Regions from separate parts of the Siminovitchia fortis genome, predicted to be linked through region 3. Evidence: riboswitches for the same ligand, from Rfam matches in the RefSeq annotation. Region 3 holds a riboswitch; each other region holds the start of a gene.

Region 1 (10,579 bases), on a different contig from region 3:
TATCAGGTCTTTCACGAGGTGTAATATTCATAATGAAATAGCCAATAATTAGAATAAGAATGACTAGCGAATAAAGCAAAGTATTGATGGGATGGTCGTGATCGACGATGATCAATCTGATCATCGCTGTGATGCCGATGTAGAGAAAGTATCTCAGGGGAAAATGATAATCCTCTTTAAAATATTTGACAATCATGGTGATGAACTCAAAGTATAAAAAGAAAAGAAGGATATTCGCCAGGAAAAGCTTATAATCATTGTTTTCTTTTTGCAGCAGAATTTGGCCGAAAATGAACAGCTCTTGAACAAGTAGCGCGGATAAAATGATTGCCAAGAAAATGAGTGAAATATTAAGTACGGCCTGTAGCACTTTCGGAATCAACTGTTCCAAAGTTAAACTCTTTAGTTTATTCATCTACGCCTCCTCTGACTTTTCTACTTTTATTTTAAACGATTCCTCCTTTGAGATTTATTTAGAAAATGATCGATTGTATGACAAATTAAGGCTACTTGGAATTGCTTATTGGGGCCTATACACACCACTTGGACTCAGGATTCAAATTGCCATTTTTTAACCTTATCAAATGCGCCTTAGCGTATTTGCGCCCAGATTTTATCGAGCTCCGCTCGATAAATTTCCTCTGAAAATCTGTAGCATCCGCCGGAGGCTTTGACTTTATTCAGCCGGGGTTTGCCCCCCCCACTGAATGGAATACCAATAGGCATTCATCTCACCACTTACAGAAGTGGGAGATTTCTGCTGAACGAAGTTAAATACGACTCCCTTCATGCGGAAATGCGATTGAAGTCAAGAAGTTCACTCTTTAAATAGCTTATCCCGATATCAATGTCATACTAAATTCCTATTTTTTCACAAGTCAATTGACTTTTGAATATAGATATTGTAGATTTTGCATTAGGTAAACTTTTTTTACCATAGTAAACTTAATTGAGAAAAAAGGAAGGAGATATCGGAATGTCTTCATTTGTTTTACCCGCGCTAAGCTATGATTATGATGAACTAGAGCCATATATTGACGGACGAACATTGGAGATTCACCATGATAAACATCATGCTACATACGTCAATAATTTAAATAATGTATTAGCCGGGTACGATGATTTAAAAAGTAAGCCTGTTGAATACTTGCTCAGCAACTTAAACTCTTTGCCTGAAGAAGTGCAGACAGGTGTAAGAAATAACGGCGGAGGGCATTATTGTCATAGCCTATTTTGGGAAGTGATGAGTCCTAAAGGAGGTGATGAACCAAAAGGAGATATAGCCAAAGCCATCGACTTTTACTTTAAAACCTTTGATGACTTTAAAGATAAGCTGTCCAAAGCCGCCATTTCCCGGTTTGGCAGTGGATACGGCTGGCTAGTACTTAATGGGAATGAGTTAGAAGTCATAAGTACAGCAAATCAGGACACTCCATTAATGGCCGGGAAAAAACCGCTGCTTGTCATTGATGTCTGGGAGCATGCTTATTATTTAAAGTATCAGAACAGACGACCGGAATTCGTCACGAATTGGTGGAACACTGTGAATTGGGATAAAGTGAATGAATTGTATTTGGAAGCGTTGAAGTAAGTTAATAGTTGAAGTCATTCGTATGCCATTTAGCTCCCGGACTGGTAACCCGGGAGCCTTTTTATATAATCCTGCCCTGAAGAATACCCCACGTTTTACAAATTAGCTTACATCACGTTTATCAAAATCTTCGCTTTCCCAAAAGTCCGCATTTTTAATTCCGATTTTTTCCGGATCAAAAACAGGATCCTTTCCTTCTTTACGCTGCTGTTCATAGTCTTTTAAAGCGAGCATAGCCGGTTTGTAGAGAATCAAGATGGCTATTAAGTTTAGCCAAACCATTATTCCAAGACCAATATCTCCGAGATCCCACGCAACTTTCGCTGTTTTTACACTTCCATAAAAAGAGGCAGCTAATAGAACAATCTTAACAACAAACATAGCTAGCCTTCCGTCTCTTCCCCTGGTGAGATAAGCTATATTCGTTTCAGCAATATAGTAATAGGCCATGATCGTTGTAAATGCAAAGAAGAAAAGAGCAATAGCAACGAAGCCTGCACCAAATCCGGGCAGAACTGTTTCTACTGCAGCTTGTGTATAAATAGGACCCGGCTCGACATCACCCAATCGCTTAACAATGAATGTATTATCCGGCCGAACTGTATTATACATCCCCGTGATAATAATCATGAAAGCAGTCGCGGAACAGACGACAAGCGTATCAATATAAACGGAAAAAGCTTGAACGAGTCCTTGTTTTGCCGGGTGGGACACTTCCGCTGCCCCTGCAGCATGTGCTCCTGATCCTTGCCCTGCTTCATTCGAATAGATTCCGCGTTTCACTCCCCAAGAAATTGCCATCCCAATAATTCCGCCGAAAGCAGCATCAAAGCCGAAAGCACTTTTAAAGATCAATGCAAGAATTGCTGGTAATTCCGTTATGTTAAAAGCAATGACAATTAAGGAAACGAGGACATAACCGATTGCCATGAAAGGAACAATTAATTGTGCAGCTTTTGCAATTCGTTTAATACCGCCAAAAATGATAAATCCCAATAATAATACGATAATGATACCTGTAATGAGTGTACTTAAACCAAATGCATTATCAAGTCCCATCGCAATAGAGTTTGCTTGGACACCTGGCATAAGCAGCGACATGGCAATTGCGGAAGCCACTGCAAAAATAACCGCGTACCACTTTTTTCCCATCCCTTTTTCAATATAATAGGCTGGCCCACCGCGGTATTGACCATCCTGCTTCACTTTGTAAATTTGCGCCAACGTAGATTCAACATAGGCTGTGCTTGCACCAAGGAAAGCAATTGCCCACATCCAAAAAATAGCTCCGGGGCCGCCAAAGGCAATTGCAGTCGCGGTGCCGGCAATATTACCGGTGCCGACTCGACCGGAAAGTGCGACAGACATTGCCTGAAAAGATGAAATTCCTGCGTCTGAACTTTTTCCTGAGAAGAGCTGACTCACCATATCTTTAATCAGCCGAAGTTGCAAAAACCGAGTCATGATTGAAAAAAGAACCCCTATTCCTAGTGACAAATAAATAATTGGAGAACTCCATAACACATCATTAAGCCATTCAACAAACAGTTCCATTCCTTCCCCCTCCTTGGATTTTGTTATTTTAAAATAATGAAAGCGTTTACCAAATTATACATTCAACCTTCGCGAATCTCAATATAATTTTTTTAAAATTTAAAAAACAAGGTGTTTATTTTGGCTAATTGCATAAAAAAACATCGGAACTGCCGGCTCTAACCAACAGTACCGATAGGGCTATTTCACATAAGTTGTAAAAATTGGGTTTCCACTATCAAATGCGCCTTGGCGTATTTGCGCCCAGATTTTATCGAGCTCCGCTCGATAAATTTCCTCTGAAAATCTGTGGCATCCGCCGAAGGCTTTAACTTTATTCAGCCGGGGTTTGCCCCCCACTGAATGGAATACCAATATGCATTCATCTCACTACTTACAGAAGTGGGAGACTTCTGCTGAATGAAGTTAATTAATCAATGACTGCAATGGTGCAGGAATACGTCCGCCGCGGCGGATGAATTTTTCCGAACTGAAGGCATTGACTCCCAATACGGGTGCACGTCCGAGCAGTCCACCGAACTCTACCATGTCCCCCTCTTTTTTGCCCGGAACAGGGATGACACGGACGGCTGTCGTCTTTTTGTTGATCATGCCAATGGCCGCTTCATCAGCTATGATTGCCGCCAGGGTTTCTGAGGAAGCATCACCTGATAGTGCAATCATATCTAACCCAACAGAGCAGACGCACGTCATGGCTTCAAGCTTGGATAAGGTTAGTGCATCATCCATGATTCCACGGATCATCCCTTCATCTTCGCTGACAGGGATGAAAGCCCCGCTCAACCCGCCAACATAAGAACTCGCCATGGCGCCTCCTTTTTTGACCGCATCATTCATCAAGGCAAGCGCAGCAATCGTTCCGTGGGTTCCAACCCGCTCCAGACCGATTTCCTCTAGAATTTCCGCCACGCTGTCATTGAGTGCATTTGTCGGTGCAAGCGATAAATCCATAATTCCGAAAGGCACATCCAGGCGGTCCGCCACGACCCGTCCGATCAATTCGCCGGCACGTGTAATTTTAAAGACGGTTTTCTTGATGACATCCGCCACCTGTCCAAGATCGGCATCAGGATGGCGCCTCAAAGCATTCAGAACAACGCCGGGCCCGCTGACCCCGACATTAAGGACAGCCTCGCCTTCGCCTGTTCCATGGAAAGCGCCCGCCATGAAAGGATTGTCTTCAACAGGGTTGCTGAAAACAACAAGCTTCGCGCAGGCAAGTCCGTTTTGGTCTTTCGTCCTTTCCGCAGCCTCTTTGATGATTTTTCCCATCAGGCCCACGGCATCCATATTGATGCCCGTCCTCGTCGTTGCCACTGAAATTGAAGAGCAGACCCGCTCTGTCACGCTCAGCGCCTCCGGAAGCGCATCAAGCAGCGTTTGATCTCCTTTCGTGATCCCCTTATGTACAAGAGCCGAATACCCTCCGATAAAATCTATGCCAAGCGTCTTAGCTGCTCTATCAAGCGTTTTGGCCAGTTCAACCGCCTGCTCTTTTGTGGCATTGCCTAAAATTTCCGCAATGGGCGTTACGGAAATACGCTTGTTGACAATCGGAATCCCGTATTCTTTTTCCACTTCTTCAGCAACGCTTTTCAAGCGGCCGGCATAACCCGTGATTTTCTCGTATACGCGCTTGTTCATTTTTTCAAAATCAGAATCTGCACAATCCGACAGGCTGATTCCCATTGTAACCGTACGTATGTCCAGGTTTTCCATCTGGACCATTCTGATTGTTTCCATCATTTCAGTCAAAGCTATATTCATGGTCAAAACCCCTTCTTATATCCGGTGCATGGATTGAAATATTTCTTCCCGTTGAATATTGATCTTCTGTCCGATCTTGTCTCCAAGTTCGTCAAATTGTTTCTGCAGAGAATCCAGGTTTTCAATTTCAGATACATCGACCACCATCATCATTGTAAAAAAGTCCTGCAAAATCGTCTGGCTTATATCAAGGACATTCACCTGATTATCGGCGAGTATATTTGTCACACTTGCAATAATGCCGACCTGATCTTTTCCCACAACACTTACTACTGCACGTCTCTTCTCCATTCGCAAGTCACCCCAAATGTATTTTTAAAAACAAAAAAAGATTGGATTTGCTCCAATCTCAAAGATAGTAGAATAACATACAAAAATGTTCGTAAGTTACTCTTCTGTCCTTTTGCCTGAGATTGTGAATCCTTCGGCGCCGCGCATTGCGGTCTCTCCAGAAGCTGCTCTTGTTATAGTGTTACCCATAACCCTCATCGCTTATTTTTAGATGCTAAGTTATTTTATCAATCAATATAAAGGATGGTCAATAAGTTTTTCCTGATTCACAAGTATTGCGGAGAAATTGTTAATTGAGACTTCCACCGTAAACGGGCAAGCAGGCTTTAACCATTGGGATTCTTAAATGGCTAATCGTTCGCAGTCCATTTCTGTTTGGACAATCTTTACTGGCTTTCCTTCAAATCCCATCCTTACCTCCGTTCCAGGCAAATTTTAATAGATTATGTCGTATTTGAGTTATTATTCGTTCCAAGATTTATGAAAATAAACCATTATTCACCATTTGTAACACAAATACTATCCCTTTGAAACATTCTTGTTACATTCGCTTGTTATACTGAGCCTACCAAGAACAAAAGGGGTACGTTATTTTGAAGAAAATTGTCATATCAGCCTTAACAGCTTTATTTCTAGTATTTGGTTTTACAGGAGCTTCCTCAGCCGCCGGCACTACATATAAAGTTCAAAAAGGCGATACATTATGGAAAATTGCTACTAAACATAAGGTATCCGTCAATCAGATCAAAAGCTGGAACGGCCTGAAAAGCGATACAATCAGGATAAACCAAGTTTTAAAGATTACTAAACCTGCGGCAAAGTCCACAGCAAAAAAGGCACCGGCCAAGAAGGCACCGGCTAAAAAGGCACCCGCCAAGAAAGCACCGGCTAAAAAGGCCGCCTATAAAACTATGAAAGTAAGAGCGACCGCATATACAGCGAAATGTAAAGGATGCAGCGGCATTACCGCTACTGGCATCAACCTGAAGAAAAATCCCAATGCAAAAGTCATTTCTGTTGATCCAAAGCAAATTCCTCTTGGATCCAAAGTCTATGTTGAAGGATACGGGATGGCAATTGCAGGAGATACTGGCGGCGCCATTAAGAAAAATAAGATCGATCTTCATATGCCAACGAAAAAGAAAGCTCTGAATTGGGGCGTAAGAACTGTAAAAATCAAAGTCTATTATTAGAACTTCCAAACCCGAATGCATTTCTGCATTCGGGTTTTTCGTTGTGCGCCCGGCATGGGCGCAGTAAGAAAAGCGCAAGCGCCCGTTTAGCGACGTACAAACTGGAGCACTCCGCAATGAGATAAAGGAAACACGGCGAGGTACGAGCCGATGTTGACTTATCGTAGTGGAGGAGTGTGAAGTTTGCTAGTCGCTGGGCGCTGGAGCTAGACAAAGAAAGGCTTCTTTTGAAAAAAATTTTCATATCAGCTTATACTTTCTTTTACTTGAACAAAAGGCCGGGACCGCAGCTTATCCTAATTTTTATATCGATTGACAACATGGATCCCGCCTGAAGCGGAAATAATGCTGCCGGTAATCAAATCTGAATCGTCATCGCATATAAAACCGATCAGCCGTGCAATATCCTCTCCCGTACCGGATCTGCCGATCGGTGTCTGCTCATCTTTTATTTGCCTGGCCATCTCAATATCCGCTTCTTTCATCTCGCCGACAATGTCTCCCGGGCAGACCATATTGGCCGTAATTCCATATTCTGCTTCTTCAAGGGCAATCGTCCTCGTCAGTGACGCGAGCCCCACTTTGGCTGCACTGAATGCGGAACGGTACATCCATCCAGGGGAATGCTCCGCATCCTGAAAACCGTATGTGATGATTCTGCCGAACTTTTGCTTCCTCATGACAGGGATGGTTAATTTTAAAAAATGGTAAACAGCATTTAAATTCCCGTCAATCATCTCATACCATTCGCTGTCTTCGTAATCCATCAGCTTTTTCCGCTCAAAAATATACGGCCCGGCATTATTGATCAAATAATCGATTCTGCCGAATCTGCTCACCGCCTGCTCAACAATGTTGGCGATATCTTCCTTTTGGGTTACATCCCCCTGTACAAATTGTAACTGCCCCTTATAAGGCTCCCATTCTTTTATGAGCTCTTTTATCCTGTCTTCATCGCTGTAATAATTCACGGTCACACTGCAGCCCCTCCGAAGGAATTCCTCGGTAACTTTACGGCCAATCCCTTTTGAGCCTGCCGTGATAATTGCATGTCTCATTTCCCTCACCTCTTCACCCTTTCACAGCATTGCGGCGATTACCGATTGATCAGAGATAAAAATTCCATCCGGGCATCCGATCTTTCTTCAAACAATCCCCTGACAGCTGTTGTTGTCGTTGATGAGTTTGACTTTTTAATCCCTCTTCCGCACATGCACATATGTTTCGCTTCAATCACCACCATGGCTCCCTGGGGCTCCAAGATTTCCTCGATTGCATCCGCAATCTCGTTTGTCAGCCTTTCCTGAACTTGGAAGCGTTTCGCATATCCTTCCACCATCCGGCCGATTTTGGATAACCCTGTAATCTTGGCGTCAGGCATATAACCGACATGGGCTACGCCAAAAAACGGCGCAAAGTGATGCTCGCACATGGAGTGGAATTCGATATTTTTAACCAAAACCAATTCTTTATGTTTTACATCGAAGGTTTTTTCCAAGTGGACAGCGGGATTTTCCTTATATCCTTCCGTATATTCCAGGAAAGCTTTTAAAACCCTGTATGGTGTTTCTTCGAGGCCTTCCCGATTCGGATCATCGCCGCAAAGCTCGATAAGGTTTCTGACACCTTCCATAAAATCTTGAGATTTATCTATTTTTTCCGCTATATCAACCGAGTCCCCCGAAAAAAGATCCGGAAGCTTTTCGGAAATTAATTTCATATCAGCAGGCATTCTTTTTGACCTCCTTTTTTACATACAGATCTATTATACATTAATAGGCTGATTTGTTCTTTTTTGAAAAATTGTCTAGCCAATTTGAAAAGCCGCTCAGAGCGGAGCGGCTTCAATTTCTTCCTTATTTCACCTTTTCTTGAAGCTAAAGAAAGCATAAAATTTTACCGAATTTTCTCTTCAAACAAAGATTACATAATGTCCAGCTCCAGGCGCCATCGGCTCGAGGTCACAAGCCGAATTGCTGTGGTGGCTGAAAAGCTGCCTCATCAAAATTCGTCTTGTGCTTGTCGCCTAAGGCTGCGCGCCTTGCGCTTTTCTTAATTCAACTGAACGGCTGCAAGGCTTCCAAAGTTGTGCACAATGGTTGCTGCCAACAGAGCCGTTATTTGGGTTGGATCGAAGGACGGCAGCACTTCCACAAGGTCAAAACCTATAAAGTTCATGTCTGTCAGGGAACGGACCATTTTTAGTGTTTCATGGCTGCTGAAGCCCCCAACCTCTGGAGTTCCGGTACCCGGCGCATAGGCTGGGTCAACAAAGTCAATGTCAAAGGTTAAAAAACAAGGTGTATTACCAATGATGTCTTTAACTTGTTGAACAACATCGTCAATTCCCCGGTTGAACAGCTCATCCTGTGTAACAACGTTGTAACCCAATTCCAAGCTGGAATCAATGTCCCAGCCACGCATGCCGATTTGAATCACTTTATCCGGCTGGACAAGCCCCTCTTCATGTGCCCGGATAAAAGGAGAGCCGTGCCAGTATTTTTCATCCATATATGTATCCCATGTATCTGTATGAGAGTCAAACTGAAGCAGGGCGACAGGTCCGTAAACCTTGGCAGCTGCACGCAGACTTGCTAATGTGATGGAGTGGTCTCCTCCCAGCCCGATAGGAATGATGTTTTTCTTCATTAGTTCCAACATGGCTTTTTCCATAATATCATAACTTTTATGAATATTTTGGGTGATAACAGGCAAATCCCCCATGTCAATAGCTTGCGTATCTTCAAAAGGCGAAACTTTCAGCAATTCATTCTGCGGTGATAAGGTCAAAGATGCCTGACGTATCGCCTGCGGGCCAAACCTTGCGCCTGCCCTGTAGGAAGCCGCCGTATCAAAAGGCATTCCCAAAATGGCCACTTTGGGGTTTTCCCTTTCGGAAGGCAGCCTCATAAATGTGCCTGACGTGCAAAAATCCGGGGTAAAATTTTCAAATGGATTCGACAATGTCCATACCTCCTGCAAATAATTTATATGAAGAGGGCAGCCCCGTTTCTTGGGACTGCCCCATGTTTATACCATAACCTTGCAAATATCATTTGTAAATTCTATTGGATCTGCAACCGGCAATCCTTCGATGAGCAGCGCCTGATTATACAGGAGATTTGTATAAAGGGCAGCCTTTTCTTTATCTTGTTCGAAAGCGGCTTTCAATGACCTGAATACGTCGTGATCCGCATTGATTTCGAGGATTTTATCCGCTTTTACTTCCTGGTTGTTCGGCATGGCGCTGAGGATCTTTTCCATTTCAATGGAAACCTCCCCGTCAGCCGTCAGGCACACCGGATGGTTTTTAAGGCGTGTGGAAATTTTGACATCCTTCACTTTGCCGGAAAGGGTCTCTTTCATATAATCCAGAAGGTCCTTGTTTTCCTTTTCTTCCGCCTCAGTCTTCTCCTTGGTTTCCTCATCAATGCCCAGGTCACCGCTTGCGACAGATTTAAATTCTTTATCTTTATAGGACATCAGCATTTTAATCGCAAACTCATCGACATCTTCCGTAAAGTATAGAATCTCATACCCCTTGTCCGCCACAAGCTCGGTCTGCGGCATCCGGGCGATTCTTTCATTCGTTTCGCCGGTCGCATAGTAAATATATTTCTGGTCTTCCGGCATTCTTGATACATATTCATCGAGTGTGACAAGCTTCTCTTCTTTGGAAGAATAGAACATCAACAGATCCTGCAAGACGTCCTTATCCTGGCCGAAATTGTTATAGACGCCGAATTTAAGCTGACGGCCGAAAGATTTGTAGAACAGTTCGTATTTTTCCCTGTCGTTCTTTAAAAAGTTCTCCAATTCCCGTTTGATTTTGCTTTGGATATTTTTGGCGATAAACTTCAACTGCCGGTCCTGCTGTAAAATTTCCCTTGAAATATTCAGCGACAAGTCTTCGGAGTCAACCATCCCTTTGACAAAACTGAAATAATCGGGCAACAGATCCGGACATTTCTCCATGATCAGTACGCCGCTGGAATACAGCTCAAGCCCTTTTTCGAATTCTTTCGAGTAATAGTCAAAAGGAATATTTTCTGGGATAAATAGGATTGCATTATACCTGACAGTGCCGTCGACTTTAATATGGATATGCTTGAGGGGCTTGTCAAAGCCATAATGTTTTTCCTGATAAAAGTTCACGTAATCTTCGTCAGTCAGTTCGCTTTTG
Region 2 (10,579 bases), on a different contig from region 3:
TTTCTTCCGATGTTTGAAGTCATTGATTCTATATGAAAAAGGAGAGTGTTTTTTGGATGAAAAATTTAATATGGAAAAACGAAAAAGGTTTTACTCTTATAGAAATGATGGTCGTCCTCCTTGTCATTACGGTATTGCTTCTGATCGCCCTGCCGAACATTACGAAACATAGCTCCAATATCAATAAAAAAGGCTGCGACGGACTTAAACAGATGGTGCAGGGACAGGTGGAGGCTTATCGGATGGACAACAAAGAAATTCCCACTGTGCAGCAATTAAAAACAGAGGGATATTTAAAAAATGAAGATTTGAAATGCCCGAACGGCAAATCCCTTTCAATTGATACCACTACCGGAGAGGTAAAAGAGGTGTCGAATTAGAATGGCACTGGGCATCCTGCGTTCAAACAGGGGTTTCACATTATTGGAATCTTTAATTGTCCTGACTGTTGTCTCAGCCGTCCTTCTCTTCGGGATCATCACTGTGAATCCTGCAATGGAATGGATGCAAAAAAGGATGTTCGTTTCCCAGCTGAAGGCAGATCTCTACCATGCCCATTCCCATGCTATCAATAGGAAGGAAAGGGTATCCGTCAGTTTTTCAAAGGGGGACAACCGATATTCTGCCACAGGTGAGTCCAGCGGGGTACTTTTCATAAGGGACGTTCCGCACCCTGTCAAAATTACAGGGGGCTCGTTGAGCCAGCTTCGGTTTCACATCACCCCTGACGGAACGATCAATCATTTCGGCGTCGTGAACTTCGTTCTGGACGATCATCCGATTGATCTCACTTTTCATATCGGAAGGGGGAGGTTTGTTGTTAAGGAATGAGGATGGCTTCACCTTTTTGGAGGGTATTGTTGCGCTTGGCCTTCTATTGCTTGTCACTTCCTCCTTTTTTCCGCTCATGTCGAACATGCTCGGCCATTTAAAGGAGGGGAAAAAAGAGATGACGGCCTACAGACTGATGTACGAACATGCCGAAAGGCACGCGGCCGACGGTACAATGGGGAGTGCCCGTATTATTTTGCATGATACCGTATTCGACCTGAACATAGAAGAGAACGAAAAAGGAGATTGGAAAGTGTGTGTCGGCTATGAGGAAAAAACTCACTGTGTTGACTGAGCAATCGGGATTTACTCTTTTGGAAGCCATTTTTTCGATATTCATCATCACTGTGATTATGTCACTTTTACCACTCATGTACCATTGGTTTTCGGCAATTGACCGTTCATTGTCCCCGGAGGAAGATTTTGAATGGAATATCTTCCTCATTCAGCTAAGGGATGAGCTTCGCACAGCCGACAGCTTTAGAAGTGGTTCAAAAGAAAGAATCTACCTTTTGAAGAACAGGGTTTCCATCAAATATGAGCGGCACAGCTGGAATATCAGGAGACAGGTGGAGGATAAGGGGCATGAGGTTGTTCTGCAAAATGTGAGAAAGTTCGAAGTGAAGGAAGAAGCACCCATGCTTGCCATCCATGTTGAATTTTTAAACGGAACAAAAGAAGAAGCAAGATTTCTGATGCCGCCAAGAGAGGAGGGGTCAACATTTTCAGTGAACGCGGTTCCGTACTACCCATCACATTGATCATCATTCTGGTGGCGGTATTCGCTGTCGGCCGTGCAGCAGAGTCCTACGTATCGCAATATAGTTACGTAAATGAGATACGGGAGTTTTATAAAAAGGAGATCCGGCAGCAGCTCGTCACGGGAAAACAGGCAGCAATCGAAAATCGCATGCTTAAGGAGAATTCGGAGCCCCCGGCGGAGGAAGGGATGAAAGATCAGGCAGACCGGCAGGATGGGGAGAATACGCTTTTCGGGAAGGAAGAAACAGGGAGTGATCTGGCAGAGGAAGGGCTTGTGCCCGGATCTCAAATAGAGCCGTAAGGGTTCAATTTAATCTGTTTTGGACATACTTCACTTAATGAAGGGATGTGTGAAGATGTCAACGGATGATTATGTGAAATATATGGCCAAGACACTGATCCAGCGTTTGGAAACACCGAAATCCGAAAGAAGGAAGCAGAGGTATGAACGCAAACAGATGAAAGCACCATTCCTGTTTAATTGGTTTGGAATGGTGCCCTTTTCACTGTTGATATCGTTTAAAAAAAGCAGACGGATGATTCGGGGAAAATTAAGCCGGCAATGAATTTAAGTAGAAGATCCCTCCGTTTAATATATCCACATGAACGGAAGGGCTATACTGTTCTTTCAATGCTTTTTTCTCTATAAAATAAGTTTCCGGCTTTTCTTCCACGCCTTCATAGAAATGATCCAGCAGCCGTGAATCTTCCTCCCATCTTTTCATGGCGGCATCTGCCCAAGGGTGATCCTTGCTTTGCACTTCGCTTGTCAAATACGACTCAATTCTTTTCAGGCCGCTGACAGGCATGATGATCGGGGAAATAGTAAAACAATAGTCCGGTATTTTGGGCGAAAGTACAATACTGTTCATTTTTTCGTCAAACGATTCAATCAGATTTCCATTGATTAAATTGAGGCCGAAAGATCTGAAAACATCTTTCTTTCTGTCGGAGCAGTATGATATTTTCATATTTACATTAAGCCATGGATGGAGCGCAACGTTTTGTCCTGTCTGCATCACGGGCCTTTCGTAAAGGCGGATATACGCCGCCAATTTTCTTGCGGTTTCAAAGAGCTGATGAAGCCGCGGCGCGCCGAAATGGACGAATTCCCCTTTCACATCCGGCGGTGCTTTTTCCTGGTCCGTAATGAAAGTGACCTTCATCGGGTTCGGAATACCGCCTGTTTTTTCGAGATATGTCCAATAAAAGGGGCGGTTCATCAGTTCTTTATCCATTTCAACCGTCAGCTGTACAGTCAGAAATCCTTGGCCGTTTTCCTCGATTGTACAGCCGGTTGCCATAAAAAACTGTTCAAGATATTGATGTATTTCCCGTTGAAGCATCTGCTGCATCTTCCTTTCTTATCGTATCGGCAAATTCAATCATTGCTGCGAGATTGGCCATTTTCACTTTCATTTCTCCCTCTGACCTCGAAGTTTTGAAAATATCCATCATATGCTCCTCAATGCTTCCGCCGTCCAACTTGGCCAAAATGTCATCAAGCTCTCCCACAACCCGTTCAAACAGCTTTATTTTGTTCGTAAGTAAGTTTACAATATGCTCTTCAATTGTGTTTTTTACAGCGAAATTATAAATATGGACATCGTCTTTCTGCCCAAGGCGATGAACGCGACCGATCCGCTGTTCCAGCCTCATGGGATTCCAGGGCAAGTCGTAGTTGATGACATGGCTGCAAAACTGGAGGTTGATTCCCTCGCCGCCTGCCTCTGTTGCTATAAGCACTTGCACTTGGTTCTTGAATAAATCCCTCATCCAGTCTTTTTTGCTTCGTTTAAAACCGCCGCGAAAGGGGACGGACTTTATCCCGTGCTGCTGAAGGAACCACTGCAGATATAATTGTGTTGCTCTATATTCGGTAAAAATGATCACTTTATCATCAATTTTTTTGATCAATTCCAAGGCTTTTTCCGCTTTGGAATTTCGAGTGACCGCATCGATCTTTTGCTGAATCAATTGTATGCATTTCATGTATTGGGCTGACGGATTTTCTTTTTGCAGCATGTTTTTTAAAGTGAAAAAAACGGCTTCCCTGCTGCTGCATGCTTCCCGCTGGAGCGTCATGATCGAAAATGCAGGCATGGGGATATCAGTTTGGCGCAGAAGGCCGATGGATTCATACAGATCCTTTTCCTCATTGTTGAAATGAATCGGAATCGTCTCGACATGGCGCTTGGTCCATTCAATGCCGGTATCAACCCTCCTGTTCCGGATCATCACTTTATTTACCAGGCTCTTTAAATGTTCATTTTCTTTGGCTGACAGCCTTTTATTTTTATACTTCTCCAAAAAGCTTGATTGGCTTCCAAGATGGCCCGGCTTTAACAAAGAGACAAGGTAAAAGATTTCTTCGATTTTATTCTGGATGGGCGTTGCCGTCAGCAAAAGGCAAAATTTCTTTTTAAGAGACTGCACAAACTCATAATTTTTTGTTCTATGGTTCTTCAGTTTATGCGCTTCGTCAATAATGATCAGGTCAAAGGCCTGCTCGGCGATGATTTCCTTATGGGGGCTCCTTTTCGCTGTGTCAATGGATGACACTACACAGTCATATCGTTCCCAGACATAACTTTTTGTGGCTGCAACGGCATGTATGTGAAATTTTGAATTCAATTCAAAGGTCCATTGGGAAACGAGGGATGCGGGCACCAGAATCAGGGCTCTTTTTACCAATCCCCTGATCATGTATTCTTTTAATACCAGTCCGGCTTCGATGGTTTTGCCGAGCCCCACTTCATCTGCCAATATGGCTTTTCCATTCATGTCCTCTATCACTCTTGCAGCAGTTTCTTTCTGATGAGGCAGAAGGGTTAATTCCGGCAGGTGCTTTGGTGCCACGAGCCCTTCGAAATCGGGAACAAGAAGATGCTTTTCTGCTGTCAAAGACAGATTAAACAGCTTTTGGTCCGCCCATGGCCCGTCCTTTTCAAACCGGTCCAAAAAACCGGGCATCCAATTCCGGTTGAAGTTGACTGTAACAGACATGATAGAACCTCCCGAAGATTTATCAGAAAAAATTTGAAAAGTATGGCAAAGAATGATACGATACAAGTGACAGAAAGCCATGAAAGCCATATACATATTTTTTAGTATAACCATTCTTGAAAAGAATATAGGCGAATGAAGGCAAGAGGAGAGACTGTGACATAAAACAGCGCCGAAGGAGCAAGCAAATCCCGCGAATCTCTCAGGCAAAAAGACTCTTGTCCGACGCAGCTCTGGAGAGTGTTCCACGCAGTGGAGCCACCAAAGGGGAAAGCCGGAACGCACCCGGTCAAACTTTCAGGTGCCAAGACAGAGAAACCTTTTACGGGGCTTTTCTGTCTTTTTTTATGCCCTTATACTGCACAGCAGCAAACTAAAATCCAAGGAGGAATGTAAAAACAATGTCCGAATTAAAGAAGACCCCATTATATCCTTTGTATAAAGAATATGGGGCCAAGACAATCGATTTTGGCGGTTGGGACATGCCGGTCCAATTTTCCGGCATTAAAGAAGAGCATGAGGCAGTAAGAAAGAATGCCGGTATTTTCGATGTATCCCATATGGGTGAAATCATTGTCAAGGGGAAAAACAGTCTCGACTTTCTGCAAAAAATGATGACGAACGATTTTTCCAGGCTTAAAGACGGAGGCGCCCTCTATACGGCGATGTGTTATGAAAATGGCGGTGTGGTTGATGATCTGCTTGTATACAAGCTGAGTGAAGAAGAATATTTCCTCGTCGTCAACGCTGCAAATACCGAAAAAGACTATGAATGGTTAAAGCAACATGCACCTGAAGGCGTCAGCGTTGAAAATGTTTCGGACCAATATGCATTGATCGCCATCCAGGGTCCGAAAGCCCAGTCAATCCTGCAGAAGCTTTCGAAAAATACAAATTTGGATGACATCGGTTTTTTCAAATTCAGGCATGATGTGGAACTGGACGGTGCCCATGCATTGGTTTCCCGTACGGGATATACAGGCGAGGATGGATTCGAGATCTATTGCCAAGCGGATGATGCGGAGAAATTGTGGAGAACCCTTTTAGAAATAGGCAAGGATGAAGGGCTTGTACCGTGCGGTTTGGGAGCCAGGGATACACTGCGGTTTGAAGCGGCGCTTCCATTGTACGGACAGGAACTTTCACCTGAAATCACACCATTGGAAGCGGGAATTGGTTTTGCCGTCAAGTTGAATAAAGAGGCCGATTTTATCGGCAAAGAGGCTTTGAAAAGGCAAAAGGAACAAGGTGTGGAAAGAAGGATTGCAGGAGTTGAAATGATCGACCGGGGGATCCCGAGAAACGGCTACAGGGTTTTTTCGGGCGATAAGGAAATTGGCTATGTCACCTCCGGAACACAATCTCCCACATTGAAGAAAAATATCGGCCTTGTTTTAATCGGCGCTGACTATAATGAAGAGGGAAATGAAGTGGAAATAGAAGTTCGTAAAAAACGCCTGAAAGCAAAAATCATTCAGACACCGTTTTATAAGCGCCCAAAAAAGTAGGATGGAGGAGAATGGAACATGATCAAACATCGTTATCTGCCCATGACAGAGCAGGATAAAAAAGAGATGCTGGAGGCGATCGGAGCGGATTCAATTGATGAGCTGTTTTCCGATATTCCGGAAAAGGTCCGGTTCAAAGGCGAATACAATATAAAACAAGCAAAATCAGAAACGGCATTAATGAAAGAGCTTGCAGGACTTGCAGCCCAAAATGCCGATTTGATAAACAATACAAGCTTCCTTGGGGCAGGGGTATACGATCACTATATCCCGGTAATTGTAGACCATGTAATATCCCGGTCGGAATTTTATACAGCCTATACTCCGTACCAGCCGGAAATTTCTCAGGGTGAACTGCAGGCTATCTTTGAATTCCAGACAATGATTTGTGAACTTACCGGAATGGACGTGGCCAATTCGTCGATGTACGACGGCGGCACTGCTCTTGCCGAAGCGGCGATGCTGAGCGCCGGGCATACAAGACGCAAAAAAGTGCTTGTATCGCAAACCGTGCATCCCGAATCCCGGGAAGTATTGAAAACTTATGCTAAGGGTCAGCATATCGACGTGGTTGAAATCCCGTACAAGGATGGCTTGACAGACATGGAAGCCTTGAAGTCCGAACTCGACAAAGACGTTGCTGCTGTCGTTGTCCAATATCCGAATTTTTTTGGTCTCATTGAGCCATTGAAGGACATTGAACCGCTTGTACATGATGTAAAAGCGCAATTCGTCGTATCCAGCAATCCTCTGGCGCTCGGCATTCTTGCCTCTCCGGGAAGCCTTGGCGCAGATATTGTCATAGGTGATGCCCAGCCATTTGGGATACCGGCAGCATTTGGCGGACCGCATTGCGGATATTTTGCCGTATCGAAAAAATTGATGAGAAAAGTACCGGGAAGACTGGTGGGACAAACAGTGGACGAGGAAGGAAAAAGAGGTTTTGTTTTGACGCTGCAGGCACGGGAGCAGCACATCCGCAGAGACAAAGCCACTTCCAATATTTGCTCGAACCAGGCGCTGAATGCGTTGGCCGCATCTGTGGCGATGACCGCATTAGGAAAAAAAGGCGTCAAAGAGATGTCCGCCCAAAATATTCAGAAAACGCATTATGCGAAAGAAGCTTTCAGGAAAAAAGGATTTGATCTTCCTCTGGATGGGTACCACTTCAACGAATTCGTTGTGAAGCTTAACAAACCGGTCCATGAGGTGAATGAAAGTCTTCTTGAAAAAGGCATCATCGGCGGTTATGATCTTGGGCGCGATTATCCGGAGCTTGAAAACCATATGCTTATTGCAGTAACAGAGCTGCGGACAAAAGAAGAGATCGATCAATTTATTACAGAATTGGGGGATCATCAATGAGTGAAGTGGTTATGCCGTTAATATTTGAAAAATCCACACCCGGGCGTATAGGGTACAGTCTGCCCGGCCTCGACGTTCCTGAAGCCGATATTGAGCAATGCATCCCATCAGGATATTTGAGGGAAGAGGAGCCTGATTTGCCCGAGGTTTCCGAATTGGATATCATGAGGCATTATACCGAGCTGTCGACCCATAATCATGGAATTGACTCAGGATTTTATCCGCTCGGTTCATGTACGATGAAATACAATCCAAAGATCAATGAAGCTGTCGCCCGCTTTCCGGGCTTTGCCCACATACACCCACTTCAGCCTGAGTCATCTGTACAGGGTGCTTTGGAACTGATGTATGATTTGCAGGAACATTTGAAAGAAATTACAGGTATGGACGAAGTCACTCTGCAAACCGCTGCAGGAGCCCATGGTGAGTGGACCGGCCTCATGATGATCAGGGCTTTCCATGAAGCGAACGGTGATACGGACAGGACAAAGGTCATCGTACCGGATTCCGCCCACGGAACCAATCCGGCATCGGCCACTGTCGCAGGGCTTGAAACCATAACGGTCCGCTCCGGAGAAGACGGACTCGTCGACTTGGAGCATCTTAAGTCGCTTGTCGGGCCGGATACGGCTGCATTGATGCTGACGAATCCAAATACCCTCGGATTGTTTGAGGAACAAATTCTCGAAATGGCAGAAATCGTCCATGGAGCCGGGGGCAAGCTTTATTATGACGGTGCCAATCTGAATGCGGTCATGTCAAAAGCCCGTCCCGGCGACATGGGCTTTGATGTTGTCCATTTGAACCTTCATAAAACTTTCACCGGTCCGCATGGGGGCGGCGGGCCCGGATCAGGCCCGGTCGGCGTGAAAAAAGATTTGATTCCATTTCTTCCAAAGCCGGTCATCACGAAAAAAGATGATCAGTTTATCATCGACTATGACAGGCCGAACGCCATCGGAAGGGTAAAGCCGTATTACGGAAACTTTGGCATTAATGTGAGGGCTTATACCTACATTCGTTCAATGGGTCCCGACGGGCTTAAAGCCGTAACGGAATATGCCGTTTTGAATGCGAACTATATGATGAGAAAACTTGCTCCATATTACGATTTGCCGTATGACACGCACTGTAAGCATGAATTTGTGCTAAGCGGATCCCGCCAGAAAAAACTTGGGGTCAGAACATTGGACATCGCCAAGCGCCTGCTTGATTTCGGCTACCATCCGCCAACCATTTATTTCCCGCTCAATGTGGAAGAGTGCATGATGTTCGAGCCGACCGAGACGGAATCGAAAGAAACGCTTGACGGATTTATCGATGCGATGATCCAAATTGCCAAGGAAGCCGAAGAAAATCCTGGAATTGTCCAGGAAGCACCCCACAGTACAATCGTTAAAAGAATGGATGAAACACAGGCGGCCAGAAAGCCGGTTCTGCGTTATAGTAAAGAATAAAGAGAACAGCCTCTTCATGATCGAAGAGGCTGTTTCCAGTTTTCTTTTTATTTGCTCTTTATTTTTCCGGTCCATTGTTTAAATCCGCCCTGCAAATGATAGAGCTGGCGGTAACCTTTCCTGTACAGCTGCTGGGCAGCCCTGCCGCTTCGCAACCCGCTTTGGCAATATAAATAAACAGGTTTATCTTTCCTGATCTCTTTCATTCTCATTTTTAATTGAGACATGGGGATATTGCGCGCGCCAAGTATATGCCCTCCCTCATATTCTTTTTGCTCCCGGACATCAATCAACTGCGCTTTTCTATATCCGGCTCGGAAGTCATCTTGGTTCAGCGTCTTTAAAATTTTTTTCTGCTGAAAATAATTATACAAGGAAAATACAATAACAGCCCCCAAAATAATAAGCAGTGTATAAAGCAATGACAATGTAAAAGCCCCTTTCTAGTATATACCCTAATTCTATTATATTCGGCACAGTACAATGAATCAAAGGTTTTCTCCGTACTTTCCCCTTGGAAAAATGAAGGCCGGAAGCGTCCATACGGGATGTATAATCCGGTTAATCTGTCAATTAAAGAAAAAGTCTAAAATTGTTGAAAAAAATCGGTTTATGGAAGAATTTCCTGCAATCGCTTTGTTTTGCTTTCAAATCCTCGCATTTGGAGATTTGACAAATCGTTATCAATTATTTCTGAAAACACAACATATAGTATAGTTATTTTAAATAAAAATCAATATATTGTGTTTAAGGATTGATTTTCGGGATATAAATATGGTAACTTATCAATGACAGATACATACAAACAGTAAACATTCTTCAAATCGTTTTTATAAAGGAGTTGGCAAAATGTCTGTTGCATTTACGAAAAAACCGAGCTTAAACATAGAGAGGCTCAATGAGGACATCCAATTATTCAAACATGTACATCCGATTACACCCGACATGAAACTCACCCAAAAAGGCGTTTCACGGCTTGTCATGATTGACCGATATGCATATAAGGATACGGAAAAAATCACTCTGTCTGTCGGTGACTTCGTCGTTTTGACCATAAAAGAAGATCCCAAATTTCCGGCAAGAGGGCTCGGATTCATCAAATCAATCGACTGGGAAGAAAAAAATGCAGCTGTTATCGTCGAAGAAGAATTCCTTACTGCGCTGGAAGACGAGAAAGAGAGGGAAACAGGAGTCATTGTCCGCCCGCTCGACATCATTGAGAAGCCGCTAGAAGTCTTTTATGAGCAGATTGCCAAAAGAAATGCAACAGGCCTTGCTTCAGTTGAAAAAACGGAAGAGAAGAGACAGGAATGGTTTCAGAAGTTCTATGAAGAGCTTGTCAATTTGAATTTTGTTCCGGCCGGCAGGGTGCTCTATGGAGCCGGTGCAGGAACCGACGTCACTTATTTTAACTGCTATGTTATGCCTTTTGTGGCGGATTCACGCGAAGGCATCTCTGAGCACAGAAAACAAGTGATGGAAATTATGAGCCGCGGCGGAGGCGTCGGTACGAACGGTTCCACTTTACGGCCGCGCAATACACTTGCACGGGGCGTCAATGGTAAGTCATCAGGCTCCGTATCCTGGCTCGACGATATTGCAAAGCTTACGCATCTGGTCGAACAGGGCGGATCCCGCCGCGGAGCCCAA
Region 3 (10,579 bases):
GATGCAAGGCACTTCCACAAGCCCTGCCACCGGATCGCACACCAGCCCGAGAAGTGACTTGAGCGCCATCGCCCCTGCATTTGCCGCTTGTTCCGGGGTTCCCCCTCTCATTTCCACAATGGCGGCTGATGCCATGGCTGTCGCGGACCCCACCTCAGCCTGGCATCCTCCGGCGGCTCCGGAAATAAACGCACGGTTGGCAATCACATAGCCCATGGCGCTGGCCGTAAACAGTCCCATTACAAGCTGGTCAAAAGGAATATCGGTATTTTCCTTCAAGGCAAAGATACAGCCTGGAAGGACTCCGGCCGAACCAGCGGTAGGCGTAGCGACAATGACGCCCATCCGTGCATTCGTTTCAGAGGTGGCAAATGCATACTTCATTGCATCAACCATTAGGCTTCCTGTCATGTAATTCCCTTTTTCTTTATACTTTTGCATCAAGTACGCATCGCCGCCTGAAATGCCGCTCGGAGCAGGCGATGGATCTGCAATCCCGGATTCAACAGCTTCTTTCATTTTGAGGAGGCGTTCTTTCATCATGCCGAAAATCTCATCACTGCTTTTTCCTGTCTTCTGTCTTTCAGTCTCTATCATCAGCTCGGCAATCGTCATTTCTTTTTCTTGGCAAAGCTGAAGCAATTCCTCAATAGTATGAAAATCCATCCCTATCATCTCCGATCCTGAAGATACCTCTGTCTTATGGAGCCAATATCAATCTTGGAATTTAATAATATATCCGCCGGCTGTCCATTAATCAGGAAAATTTTCGAGACCCCTCCGCCAAGGGAAACGCCTCCAATTTCAGTTTGCTTGAACCTGTTTTCCATATTGACCAAAAGGGTGTTCGGATGTTCATAATACGGGCAGCTCTCTTCCAACTGGAAGGAAACATTCATTTTTTCCTGCTGCGCGAGTTCAAAAGCATGCCTGATTCCGGGATTATCTGTTCCAAGCCCCAGCAAGCCGCCTAGGACAGCCTTATCCGTTCCGTGGCCCTGATATGTTTCTGCAAAAGAATCGAAAAAAGTAATCTTTACAGACTCCGGGACTCCGCCAAAGAGATCGTGCCCAAACTTTCCGATCGATACAACCCCCGCTGTATGGGAGCTGGACGGCCCGACCATAATGGGTCCGATAATATCGAAGCAACTGTTAAAAACCATCTAAAACGCCTCCATATCTATCTGACCAACATTTTTTGGTAAAGAGGATGCGAATCACATAACTGCCTGATGCTTTCCTGCACTTTCCCTCTGACCGCGGGATCACCTTTGCTTTTTAAAATGTCGGCCATATTGGCAGCAATGACGTCCATGTCGCTTTCTTTCATTCCACGGGAAGTAAGGGCAGCTGTTCCAATGCGGATGCCGCTTGTGACAAACGGGCTTTCCGGGTCATACGGGATTGTATTTTTATTGACGGTCATGCCTGCTTCTTCCAATAACTGCTCTGCTTCCTTTCCAGTCAGCCCCCATGGCCTGACATCCACCAAAACCAGGTGGTTATCCGTTCCGCCGGAAACGATGGCGGCCCCCGCTTTTTTCAAAGATTCCGCAAGTTGGGATGCATTGCTCACCACTTGGGATGCATACGTTGTAAAACTCGGATCAAGAGCCTCCTTGAATGCCACAGCCTTCGCCGCAATCACATGCATGAGCGGCCCTCCTTGAATGCCGGGGAAGATGGCTTTATTGACTCCTTTGGCAATTTCTTCGTTATTGGTTAAAATAATGCCTCCCCGCGGCCCACGCAGCGTTTTATGGGTCGTACTTGTCACAACATCCGCATAAGGGACAGGAGAAGGGTGGAGCCCCGCAGCGACAAGGCCTGCGATATGTGCCATATCAACTAGAAAATAGGCACCGATTTTATCTGCAATTTCTCTGAATCTGGCAAAGCTGATGATTCTCGGATAAGCGCTTGCCCCGGCAATGATCAGCTTTGGACGCTCCTGCAGGGCGATTTTTTCCACTTCATCATAATCGATCAAATGTGTATCTTCTCTCACTCCATAGGAAACCACTTCAAACCATTTCCCCGACATGTTGACCGGGCTGCCATGTGTCAAATGGCCGCCGTGAGATAAATTCATGCCCATGATCTTATCGCCAGGTTTAAGCAATGAGAAAAAGACAGCCGTATTTGCCTGGGCTCCTGAGTGAGGCTGAACGTTCGCATATTCGGCACCGAACAGCGCTTTCAAACGATCAATGGCCAAGTTTTCCACAACATCCACATGCTCGCATCCGCCATAATAGCGTCTTCCGGGATATCCTTCGGCATATTTGTTCGTTAAAACAGAGCCCATGGCCTCCATCACATCTTCACTGACAAAGTTTTCAGAAGCGATCAGCTCAAGTGACTGATCCTGTCTTTTCCGTTCTTCCTCAATAGCTTGAAAAATCTCAATGTCCGCGTTTGCCAAACTCATTGGTATTTCCTCCTTTTTTTCCTATCCAGCCCCCTGTCTTTTAAAAAACAGCAAAAAAGGACAGGGGAAAGATAGATATTCATCTACCTTCCTCTGTCCTGTTACCTGAGAGTTTAACTTCCATAAAGAAGTATTCCCCTTGGGTGGCCTCAAAAAGGCTCTCTCCAGAGACGCGTCCAAACGCGGTGCATTTACCTGAGAGATTGGATCCCATGGTTTTTTTGGGACTTGCTCCTTCGGTGCTAAACAAATAGTTTAGTCTCTCCCGCGATTGTCATTCGCAAAATTTTCACTTTTTATAAATATAACTTATTGTTGAAAATTTGTCAAACGATTCTGATGAAGAAAAGTGGTTCTATTCCGCTTCAAAATCAGTATCGGTTTCATTGGCGACTACAAACTCCAACCAATGTGAACTTTCGTCATTCACTAAGTACTTCAGTCCATCCCGGGCAGTTTGGGAAACAGTGTCATCCCCATCGCCATCAGGATTTGTCAGATTCAGATCTTTCATTAATCCATCTATATCTTCTTTCGTCAATTCCGGATTTGAGGATTCCATTATAGCTCTGATCAAATCGAATGCAGTTTGGCGAGTAGAATCGCCTCCCTTTACTTCCAGCAGAACAGCCTTCAATTCCTCATTACCCGTTTTGGCCATTGCTGTAACTACGTAATCTTCACTGAAGTCGAATCCCGCAGTGCTAAGACCTTTATCCCGATCGCGCCAGCTATAATCACCCATCTTGAAATCGACATCACCGCCGGAAGGAGCTTTTTCATTAAACCGGGCTTTAAACTCATCCATCGTCAAACCGATTTGTTCATCTTTCAACTCAACCTTCTCCGTTTGTTCCTCTTGCCCCTCAGCTTTTTTATCTTTATTGTCATCCATCTTTTTCTCACTATTCTCCGCTGCAGCCGGCGTTTCATTTGTATCCGTATCCGACTCGTTATTACCACATGCTGCAAGGCCTAAAACTACGAACAGGCTTAGCAGTAATACTGTCATTCTACTTTTCAATCAAACCCTCTCCAATCATTACATTTTCAACCTTCCCATCATACAAAAAGAGGATTTTAATTTCAATCATGAATTCCAAGAAATCAAAAAACAAGAATTTTATACTATGTCTTATTGCTTATATCCTGTTATGGAACTTGACTCTTGTAAAAAAACCTGTCATGTCGATTCCGAAAAATAAAAAAACACAAGGCTTCCTTAAAAAACTAAGGCCCTTGTGTTTTTCTGTTTAACCCTCGAGTTCAACAATCCTGACTAGGATAACACCCTGTATCTGCTTATCAGCTCGAAATTTTCATAATCGACGGGATTCTCTTTAATAGCCGCTTAATTGATTTATTTGATTCCTGGAGCACAAGGTCTCTATCAACCGTTTTGACGGTTCCTTTTTCCATGACAATTTTTCCGTTAATAATCGTTGATTCTACATCTGCCCTTGTTGCCGAATAAACGATTCTGGAGACCGGATCAACCTCGGCTGACGGGAATGTGTGGAATTTGTTCAAATCAAGAATAGCGACATCCGCTTTCTTTCCGACTTCAAGACTGCCTATTTGATCTTCAAGCCCGACAGCCCTTGCACCGCCGATCGTCGCCATTCTGAATATCGTTTTGGCGTCCATGATGGTCGGCCCGTGAATCGGCTTTTGAATGAGGGAGGCCATCCTCATTTCATTGAACATATCGAGATTATTATTGCATGGCGCACCATCTGCGCCCAGGCTGAGATTGGCTCCCAGCTCAAGCATATCAGGCACATCTGCTATTCCTGATGCGAGCTTCAAGTTGGAGCCCGGACAATGGCTCATTTTGATGCCGCGCTCTTTGATAATCCGTTTTTCTTCATCATCCAGCCAGACGCAATGTGCAAGAATCAGCTTCTCGTTTGCAAGACCGATATGATCAAGATAAACGATGTTCCTCATTCCTCTTTGCTGTTCAACAATTTCGATTTCCTTCCGGTTTTCCGATGCATGCGTATGCACTTTTACATCGTAATGGTTGGAAAGATCACGCACCTCTGTCAACAGCTCTTCGGTACAGGAAACAACAAACCGTGGGCAAAAAGCATATTGGATCCGTCCGTTGTCATATTGATTCCATTTTTCCAGCAGGTCAACACTTTGCTGGATCGACTTTGCCGTATCTTCCAGCAAAAGATCGGGTACATCATCTCCCATATCCATCATCACTTTTCCGGCAAGGACTCGTATACCGCTTTCGGCCATAGCCTGAAAGGCAGAATCGGTATGGTTGACCGTTTCCATGTCCACAATGGTCGTTGTTCCGCTTTGGATCAATTCCCCCAAACCCAGCATAGCTGAATAATAGCTTGACTCTTCATCATGTGAAGCTTCCAGCGGCCAAATTCTTTTTTGAAGCCAATCCATCAGCTCCAGATCATCGGCCTGTCCCCGGAACAACGTTTGGCAAAGGTGAATATGCGTCTGGATAAATCCCGGGATAACGGTCTTATTCGTCGCATCAATCACCCGATCGGCCTGATTACCCAAATCCTTGCCAATACTTTTGATTTTATCATCCACAATCAGCAAATCACCTTGAATAATCTCCTCTTGGGCATTCATGGTCACGATTTGCGCATTTTTGATCAGTATGCTGGGCATGCCATCTTTCCCTCTCTCCCTTTATATATTGCTTTCCTCTTTTGAAAATTTCACTGCCAACTCCTTATAAAAGTCGATGGACCTTAAATAGGCTTGGATATCAACGTATTCATTGGGCTGATGGGCGAGGCTTTCATCGCCGGGGCCATAAATGAGCGTTGGGATCCGGCTTTCCGGATTTAATACAGCAGCATCCGTATAATAGGAGACTCCGTATAAAGAATCCTGTTTCTTCAAATCCAATGCCAGGCGGATCAACTTATCCGACTCATCCGTTAAAATAGCCGGCCGGTCCAATTGAAGATTGACCGAAAAGTCCGGGGACCCTTCTTCTTCCGAAAACAGTTCGTTCAAATTATTTTTAATTTCAGTGAGTAATTGTTCGTGGGATTGAGGAGGAACGGATCTGATATCCACAGACATGCTGCAGCGGTCAGGAATGACATTCGTTTGGACTCCCCCATTTATTTTCGTTACAGCCAAACTGCTTTCGCCAAGTGGTTCTGCAGATATTTTCCATTTTTTCTTTAATGAATCAAGCATGCCTATCACCTTATGCATCCACTCGACTGCATTGGTTCCCTTATCCGGCATGGAGCCGTGTGCCGTTTTTCCAATCGTGACAATTTCTATCCATAAGGCGCCTTTATGTCCTATGACGACTTTTTCATTGGTCGGTTCGCCGATCACCAAGCCTTCGGCATTTTCCATCGTTTCGTTTTCCAAATATGTCCGGGCTCCGCAGCTGTCCACTTCCTCACCCGCAGTTGCCAGAAAAACGATTTCTTTCGGAAGCTTTCTTCCTTCCTTAAACAATGATTCCACAGCCAGATACATGGCGGCAAGACCGCTTTTCATATCGGATGCACCGCGTCCATACAGCTTATCTCCTACTATTTCTCCGGAAAAAGGAGAGTACGTCCACGGCTGCTCCCCCGGCAACACCGTATCCATGTGCCCGCAAAAGATCAGCTTTCCATCACTTTCACCTTTTAAACGGATCTCAAAATTGCTCCTGCCCGGTTCAACCTGGGTTATTTTGTAAGGGATGCCGGCTGATTCACATCTTTCAGCCAGCATTTTTGATACTTTGTCTTCATTTCCGGGCGGGTTGGAGCTGTCAATTTGAATCATTTCCTGCAAAAACCGGACAGCATCCATTCAATTCGCCTCCACAATCTGCATTTTAAGGGAGGTCACCTTAAAGCCATTTACCGGAGCCATATCCTGTGAACAGGTTGAACAAGCAATGACAACTTCTTCAAGAGCTCTCAGGCGGACATAGTCGCCGGGCTTGGACAGCGGTTCATGGATTTCATAATCCCCCTGGTCATCCAATACATTATTCATGAAAAAGTTGATCGGGTCAGGCACCGGCTCGTTCCCTAAGCCGAATTCAGCCAACGCTTTATTCAGGTTATCGTGGCAATTCGGATGGTCTTCCATGCCAAAGTCAATTTTATAGCGATAGTAGTCGCATGCAGGGAAAAAGAAATCATGTTTTCCGACTGTATCTTCAACAAACGTCATTAACGGGCGGCGTCTGTTGCTGTATAAAGGATCCCCGGGTTTTAGCCGGATGCTGCTGAGGGAAGCTCTCATATGAACAGGCGAAACAAATTCCTTTGGATCCTTTCTGTTGAAGCAGACAAAATCGCCGACCTGCTTGCCTTCCATATCAATAATGATCAATTCCTCACCCGGTTTCAACAGAGCGCTTCTGCCCTCATACGGCGGTATGATTATCTCTTCCCTGATTCGTTCCCGTGCTGAATTCACCATCAAAAAACACCTCTTCCCTGATCGTTTAATCGATAAATAAAGCCACGGCCCTTATGGGCGATCCTGTCCCTTTTCTGATTTTGAGCGGCAAGCCGAAATAGAGGAAACGCATTCCGGCAACCTGATCCAAGTTGGTCAAGTTTTCCGTATTGGATATTCCGTATTCCCGGCAGACTAAATGGCCCGAATATTTTTCATCTTTGGGGTTGTCGACAGAAGGGGAATCAATGCCAATATTGACCACACCTCTTTCGGCAAGCCATTTCGCCCCTTCGTAATTAAGGCCGGTATACCGCGTCAGCCATTCGTCTGTTCCAAACTTCCGGTTATAATGGCCGGTATATAAAAGGACGATATCCCCTTTTTCAAGAACCTGCTGTGATTTTTGCAGTGCTGACTCCAGATCCCTGGGCGTAATGTATCCATCCGGAGATACATGCGACACGTCCAGACAGACAGCTGGACCGTAAAAATATTCAAGCGGCATATCGTTTATATATTTGCCATTTGGATCGAATTCGTAAGTGGCGTCTGTATGTGTTCCGCCGTGCTCGTTGATCAGGATATTGTTTGTGGCGAATTCGAAGCCGATTTTTTTCAAACTTTCTTCATGGGAAATGTTCTGCCAAATATGCGTCGGCTGATGCAGGGGAAATACCGGCATGCCCTGATAGATTTCCTGTGAAAGGTCAACCAGTCTGATACCCATTTAAGCTGCCTCCCTTCTATTCTACAACCGGGGAAAGTACTTCAAATTTGTCTACATCAATTAACCCCATATCCGTAATCTTCCATTCCGGGCTTGTGACAAGCGACCAGAAGGACAAGTGCATGAATGGCACCGGAATGCCGCAGCCAAGTTCCGATTCCGCTAGTTTCGTCAGTTCGGCGATTTTTTCACTTACTTCCTGTCCGCTCAGCTCATCCGTAATCAGGCCCCCGACTCTCAATGGGAGGTCACCGACCACCTTGCCGTCTTTGATCATGGCGATTCCGCCGTCCATTGAAATGACCCTGTTCACGGCTGTTACCATGTCTTCGTAGTTGGTGCCTGTAACAATGATATTATGTGTGTCATGTGCCACACTTTCCGCTATCGCTCCGCTTTGAAGCTTAAATCCATTCAAAAACGCCTTTCCGATATTTCCTGTTCTTCCATGTCTTTCTACCACGATGAGCGGGAGTACATCCTGTTGAAGGCACGGCTGAACGACACCGCCGGAAACATTCAAATTGAATTCCTGCGCGCCTGTCAGGTTCTGGAACGGGATGGCAACGATTGACCGTACGCGTGCCCGGCTTCCGTTCGCTGTGATATGAAGATCTTCCACTTTGACTGGTCCTCTTTTGACCGATTTCTTCACACTTTCAGGATAAGTATAGAAACCGAGATCGATCGTCAGTTGGCCCCTTTCCGCTGCAAGGCTTCCATTGAGGTACACCTGATCGATGGCCATTTCATTCAAATTGCTGATGACCGCAATATTAGCGCGCTTGCCCGGTGCAAGCACCCCGACATCCTTGAATCCGAAGTGGGTTGCCGGATTGATCGTTCCCATTTGGATCGCTTCAACCGGATCTACGCCTTGCGCGATGGTCCGCCTGATAATATCATTCATATGGCCGTCTTTTAAGAGATCTTCCGGCACCATGTCGTCTGATACGAGGATCGCACGCCTTGAATCCATTCCTTCTTCAGTGATGGCACGGATGCATTCCGCCATATTTCTTTGGGAAGATCCTTCCCGCATAAACACACTTACGCCATATCGAAGCTTTTCCATCATTTCTTCTTTTGTCGTCGTTTCATGGCACGATACATGGCCGCCGCCGCTGATGATATGCGCAGCGAGTTCTTTTCCAAATAAAGCCGGCGCATTCCCTTCAACTGTCTTCCCAATGCTTTCCGCATAGGAAACTGCCGCAACGAGATCGTCGATCAGTTCAGGAGCATTTTCATATACCGGACCGATATTGCTGAAGCTTTGAATTTCCCCGATTCCCTGTACATAAGGGTCGTTCAAAAGTTCCTCCATATGGGAAGAATTCACATCAAAGCCTGCCGTTTCAAGCCCGGGAGCATCCGGTACAGCACAAGGGACAGTAAAATAGATCTGGTTCGGCAACGTCTTGGCTTCCTTGATCATTTCCTGCATCCCGTGAACACCCAAAACATTTCCAATCTCATGCGGATCAGCAACGATTGTCGTTGTACCAGTAGGGATCGATAGTCGTGAAAATTCTGTGCAAGTCAACATCGCGCTCTCAAAGTGCATATGAGAATCAATAAACCCGGGTGACACAAATTTGCCTCTGACGTTTTCAACTTTTGTCTTGCTGCCGATCAGGCCGCTCGCGTCTCCCACCATCAGTATGTACTCGCCTTTTATCGCCACATCCGCTTCATAAATTTCCCTGGTGACCGTATTGATGACATATCCGTCCTTCAGTACAATATCCGCATACTGGTTGGAATCCAGGAGGACGTCGATCAACTTTCGGTACTGAACGGCCTTCTTTATATTCTCAGCCTTCATATTTCACTCTCCACCCTTTCTCCTCTCTCATTCCAAACTGTCGATGATTCCTACTATCGCTGCATCCACAGGAGCATCCTTGTTATGCATGGCCCTTGAGGCCATGCTTCCCTTGACAAAGATAACTTTTTCGCCGATTCCTGCGCCAACCGTATCAACAGTAATAATGGGCTGAGAATCCAGGGGGGTACCGTCCAGGCCGATTGGCTGGGTAACAAGTAACTTCGTTCCTACTAATCTTTCATCTTTTCTGGTTGCTGTTACTCTTCCGACTACGATTCCCATTTCCATAGATTTCTCCCGCCCTTTTCTCGCTGATTTCCATTCGATATTCCTGCGCAATATCCCGCGCCAACGGCGTTATGATCATTCCCTGTCCAATTTCAATAAACCGGTTCCCCGCTTCGGCATGCCTTTTGATCGTTTCGGCCGTTACGACCTGTTTTTCTTTTCGTAATGCGGCCGGTTTGAAATATGTTTGAAGCTGTTCAGCGTTTTGGAACAATTGAATTCCAAATCCCCCCAGCCGCTGCAGCTGCTTTTTCATTTCATGTTTTAAAAAAGCCGATCCATTGTCCAATCCGGCCTCTTTCCAAATCGAATGGTAGGGATCTGCCCCTGCAGCGTATGCACTGACTTTCTTTCCGCTCATCAATGCCCATAACAGAAGCCTGATAGGCCGATGTTTATCATTGAATTGCAATAAATCCGAAACCGTTGAAAAAGGCAGGACCGGAATATAAAAATAGTCTACTTTCTCTTTCAGTTTTTCCGCATCCTTCAATGAAATCCAATCGTCAACTCCGGCCTTGCGGGCAAGCTCTGTTATATTTAAATGATCAAGAACCGGCTGATCAGGGCATACCCGGATTCTTAAATGCCTGCCGTAATCCGCATTTAATTCTTTCAATCTTTTTAATCCTTCGTCCATCCCATTCATATGATAGAAAAGGAGAGCAAGCACTGTTTTGGGGCGCGCATCTTCAATGCTGCTCATATTCCTGTAAAACAGCTCCTGCAAAGTCGACTCTGCCAGAGCGCTTTGCCGGTTAAGAAGCACTCTTATTCACCTTTTGACAAAATTGCACGCTCAACTTCGCTGTGCGGCCTTGGAATGACATGGACGCTGATCAGTTCCCCGACGCGGCTAGCCGCATCAGCACCCGCATCCGTA

The links. Region 3 has a riboswitch for glycine ahead of glyA (serine hydroxymethyltransferase). Riboswitches for the same ligand answer to the same signal wherever they lie in the genome.
Region 1: it holds a riboswitch for glycine, as region 3 does, so the genes downstream of both, FS666_RS05480 (ACT domain-containing protein) here and glyA (serine hydroxymethyltransferase) in region 3, are expected to answer to the same signal.
Region 2: it holds a riboswitch for glycine, as region 3 does, so the genes downstream of both, gcvT (glycine cleavage system aminomethyltransferase GcvT) here and glyA (serine hydroxymethyltransferase) in region 3, are expected to answer to the same signal.

What each region holds. Positions count from the first base shown of each region.
Region 1 covers NZ_VEKZ01000010.1:42,785-53,363, forward strand. The annotation lists gene psiE (phosphate-starvation-inducible protein PsiE) at 1-415, opposite strand, end outside; gene FS666_RS05465 (superoxide dismutase) at 977-1,591, shown strand; gene FS666_RS05470 (alanine/glycine:cation symporter family protein) at 1,694-3,145, opposite strand; gene FS666_RS05475 (PFL family protein) at 3,551-4,912, opposite strand; gene FS666_RS05480 (ACT domain-containing protein) at 4,928-5,203, opposite strand; glycine riboswitch at 5,298-5,374, opposite strand; gene FS666_RS05485 (3D domain-containing protein) at 5,797-6,396, shown strand; gene FS666_RS05490 (SDR family oxidoreductase) at 6,693-7,454, opposite strand; gene folE (GTP cyclohydrolase I FolE) at 7,493-8,128, opposite strand; gene speB (agmatinase) at 8,449-9,306, opposite strand; gene htpG (molecular chaperone HtpG) at 9,427-10,579, opposite strand, start outside.
Region 2 covers NZ_VEKZ01000001.1:106,324-116,902, reverse strand. The annotation lists gene comGB (competence type IV pilus assembly protein ComGB) at 1-36, shown strand, start outside; gene comGC (competence type IV pilus major pilin ComGC) at 57-380, shown strand; gene comGD (competence type IV pilus minor pilin ComGD) at 382-831, shown strand; gene FS666_RS00635 (type II secretion system protein) at 818-1,126, shown strand; gene comGF (competence type IV pilus minor pilin ComGF) at 1,098-1,592, shown strand; gene FS666_RS00625 (hypothetical protein) at 1,604-1,894, shown strand; gene FS666_RS00620 (YqzE family protein) at 1,950-2,159, shown strand; gene FS666_RS00615 (YqhG family protein) at 2,145-2,939, opposite strand; gene FS666_RS00610 (DEAD/DEAH box helicase) at 2,908-4,599, opposite strand; glycine riboswitch at 4,735-4,827, shown strand; gene gcvT (glycine cleavage system aminomethyltransferase GcvT) at 5,001-6,107, shown strand; gene gcvPA (aminomethyl-transferring glycine dehydrogenase subunit GcvPA) at 6,129-7,472, shown strand; gene gcvPB (aminomethyl-transferring glycine dehydrogenase subunit GcvPB) at 7,469-8,929, shown strand; gene FS666_RS00590 (rhodanese-like domain-containing protein) at 8,977-9,357, opposite strand; gene FS666_RS00585 (vitamin B12-dependent ribonucleotide reductase) at 9,779-10,579, shown strand, end outside.
Region 3 covers NZ_VEKZ01000007.1:27,669-38,247, forward strand. The annotation lists gene sdaAA (L-serine ammonia-lyase, iron-sulfur-dependent, subunit alpha) at 1-666, opposite strand, end outside; gene FS666_RS03965 (serine dehydratase beta chain) at 672-1,166, opposite strand; gene glyA (serine hydroxymethyltransferase) at 1,184-2,434, opposite strand; glycine riboswitch at 2,526-2,604, opposite strand; glycine riboswitch at 2,608-2,712, opposite strand; gene FS666_RS03975 (hypothetical protein) at 2,790-3,458, opposite strand; gene FS666_RS03980 (5'-deoxyadenosine deaminase) at 3,740-5,086, opposite strand; gene FS666_RS03985 (M20 family metallopeptidase) at 5,108-6,247, opposite strand; gene FS666_RS03990 (DUF1989 domain-containing protein) at 6,248-6,868, opposite strand; gene FS666_RS03995 (cyclase family protein) at 6,894-7,577, opposite strand; gene FS666_RS04000 (adenine deaminase) at 7,594-9,405, opposite strand; gene FS666_RS04005 (EutN/CcmL family microcompartment protein) at 9,433-9,690, opposite strand; gene FS666_RS04010 (hypothetical protein) at 9,647-10,465, opposite strand; gene FS666_RS04015 (BMC domain-containing protein) at 10,468-10,579, opposite strand, start outside.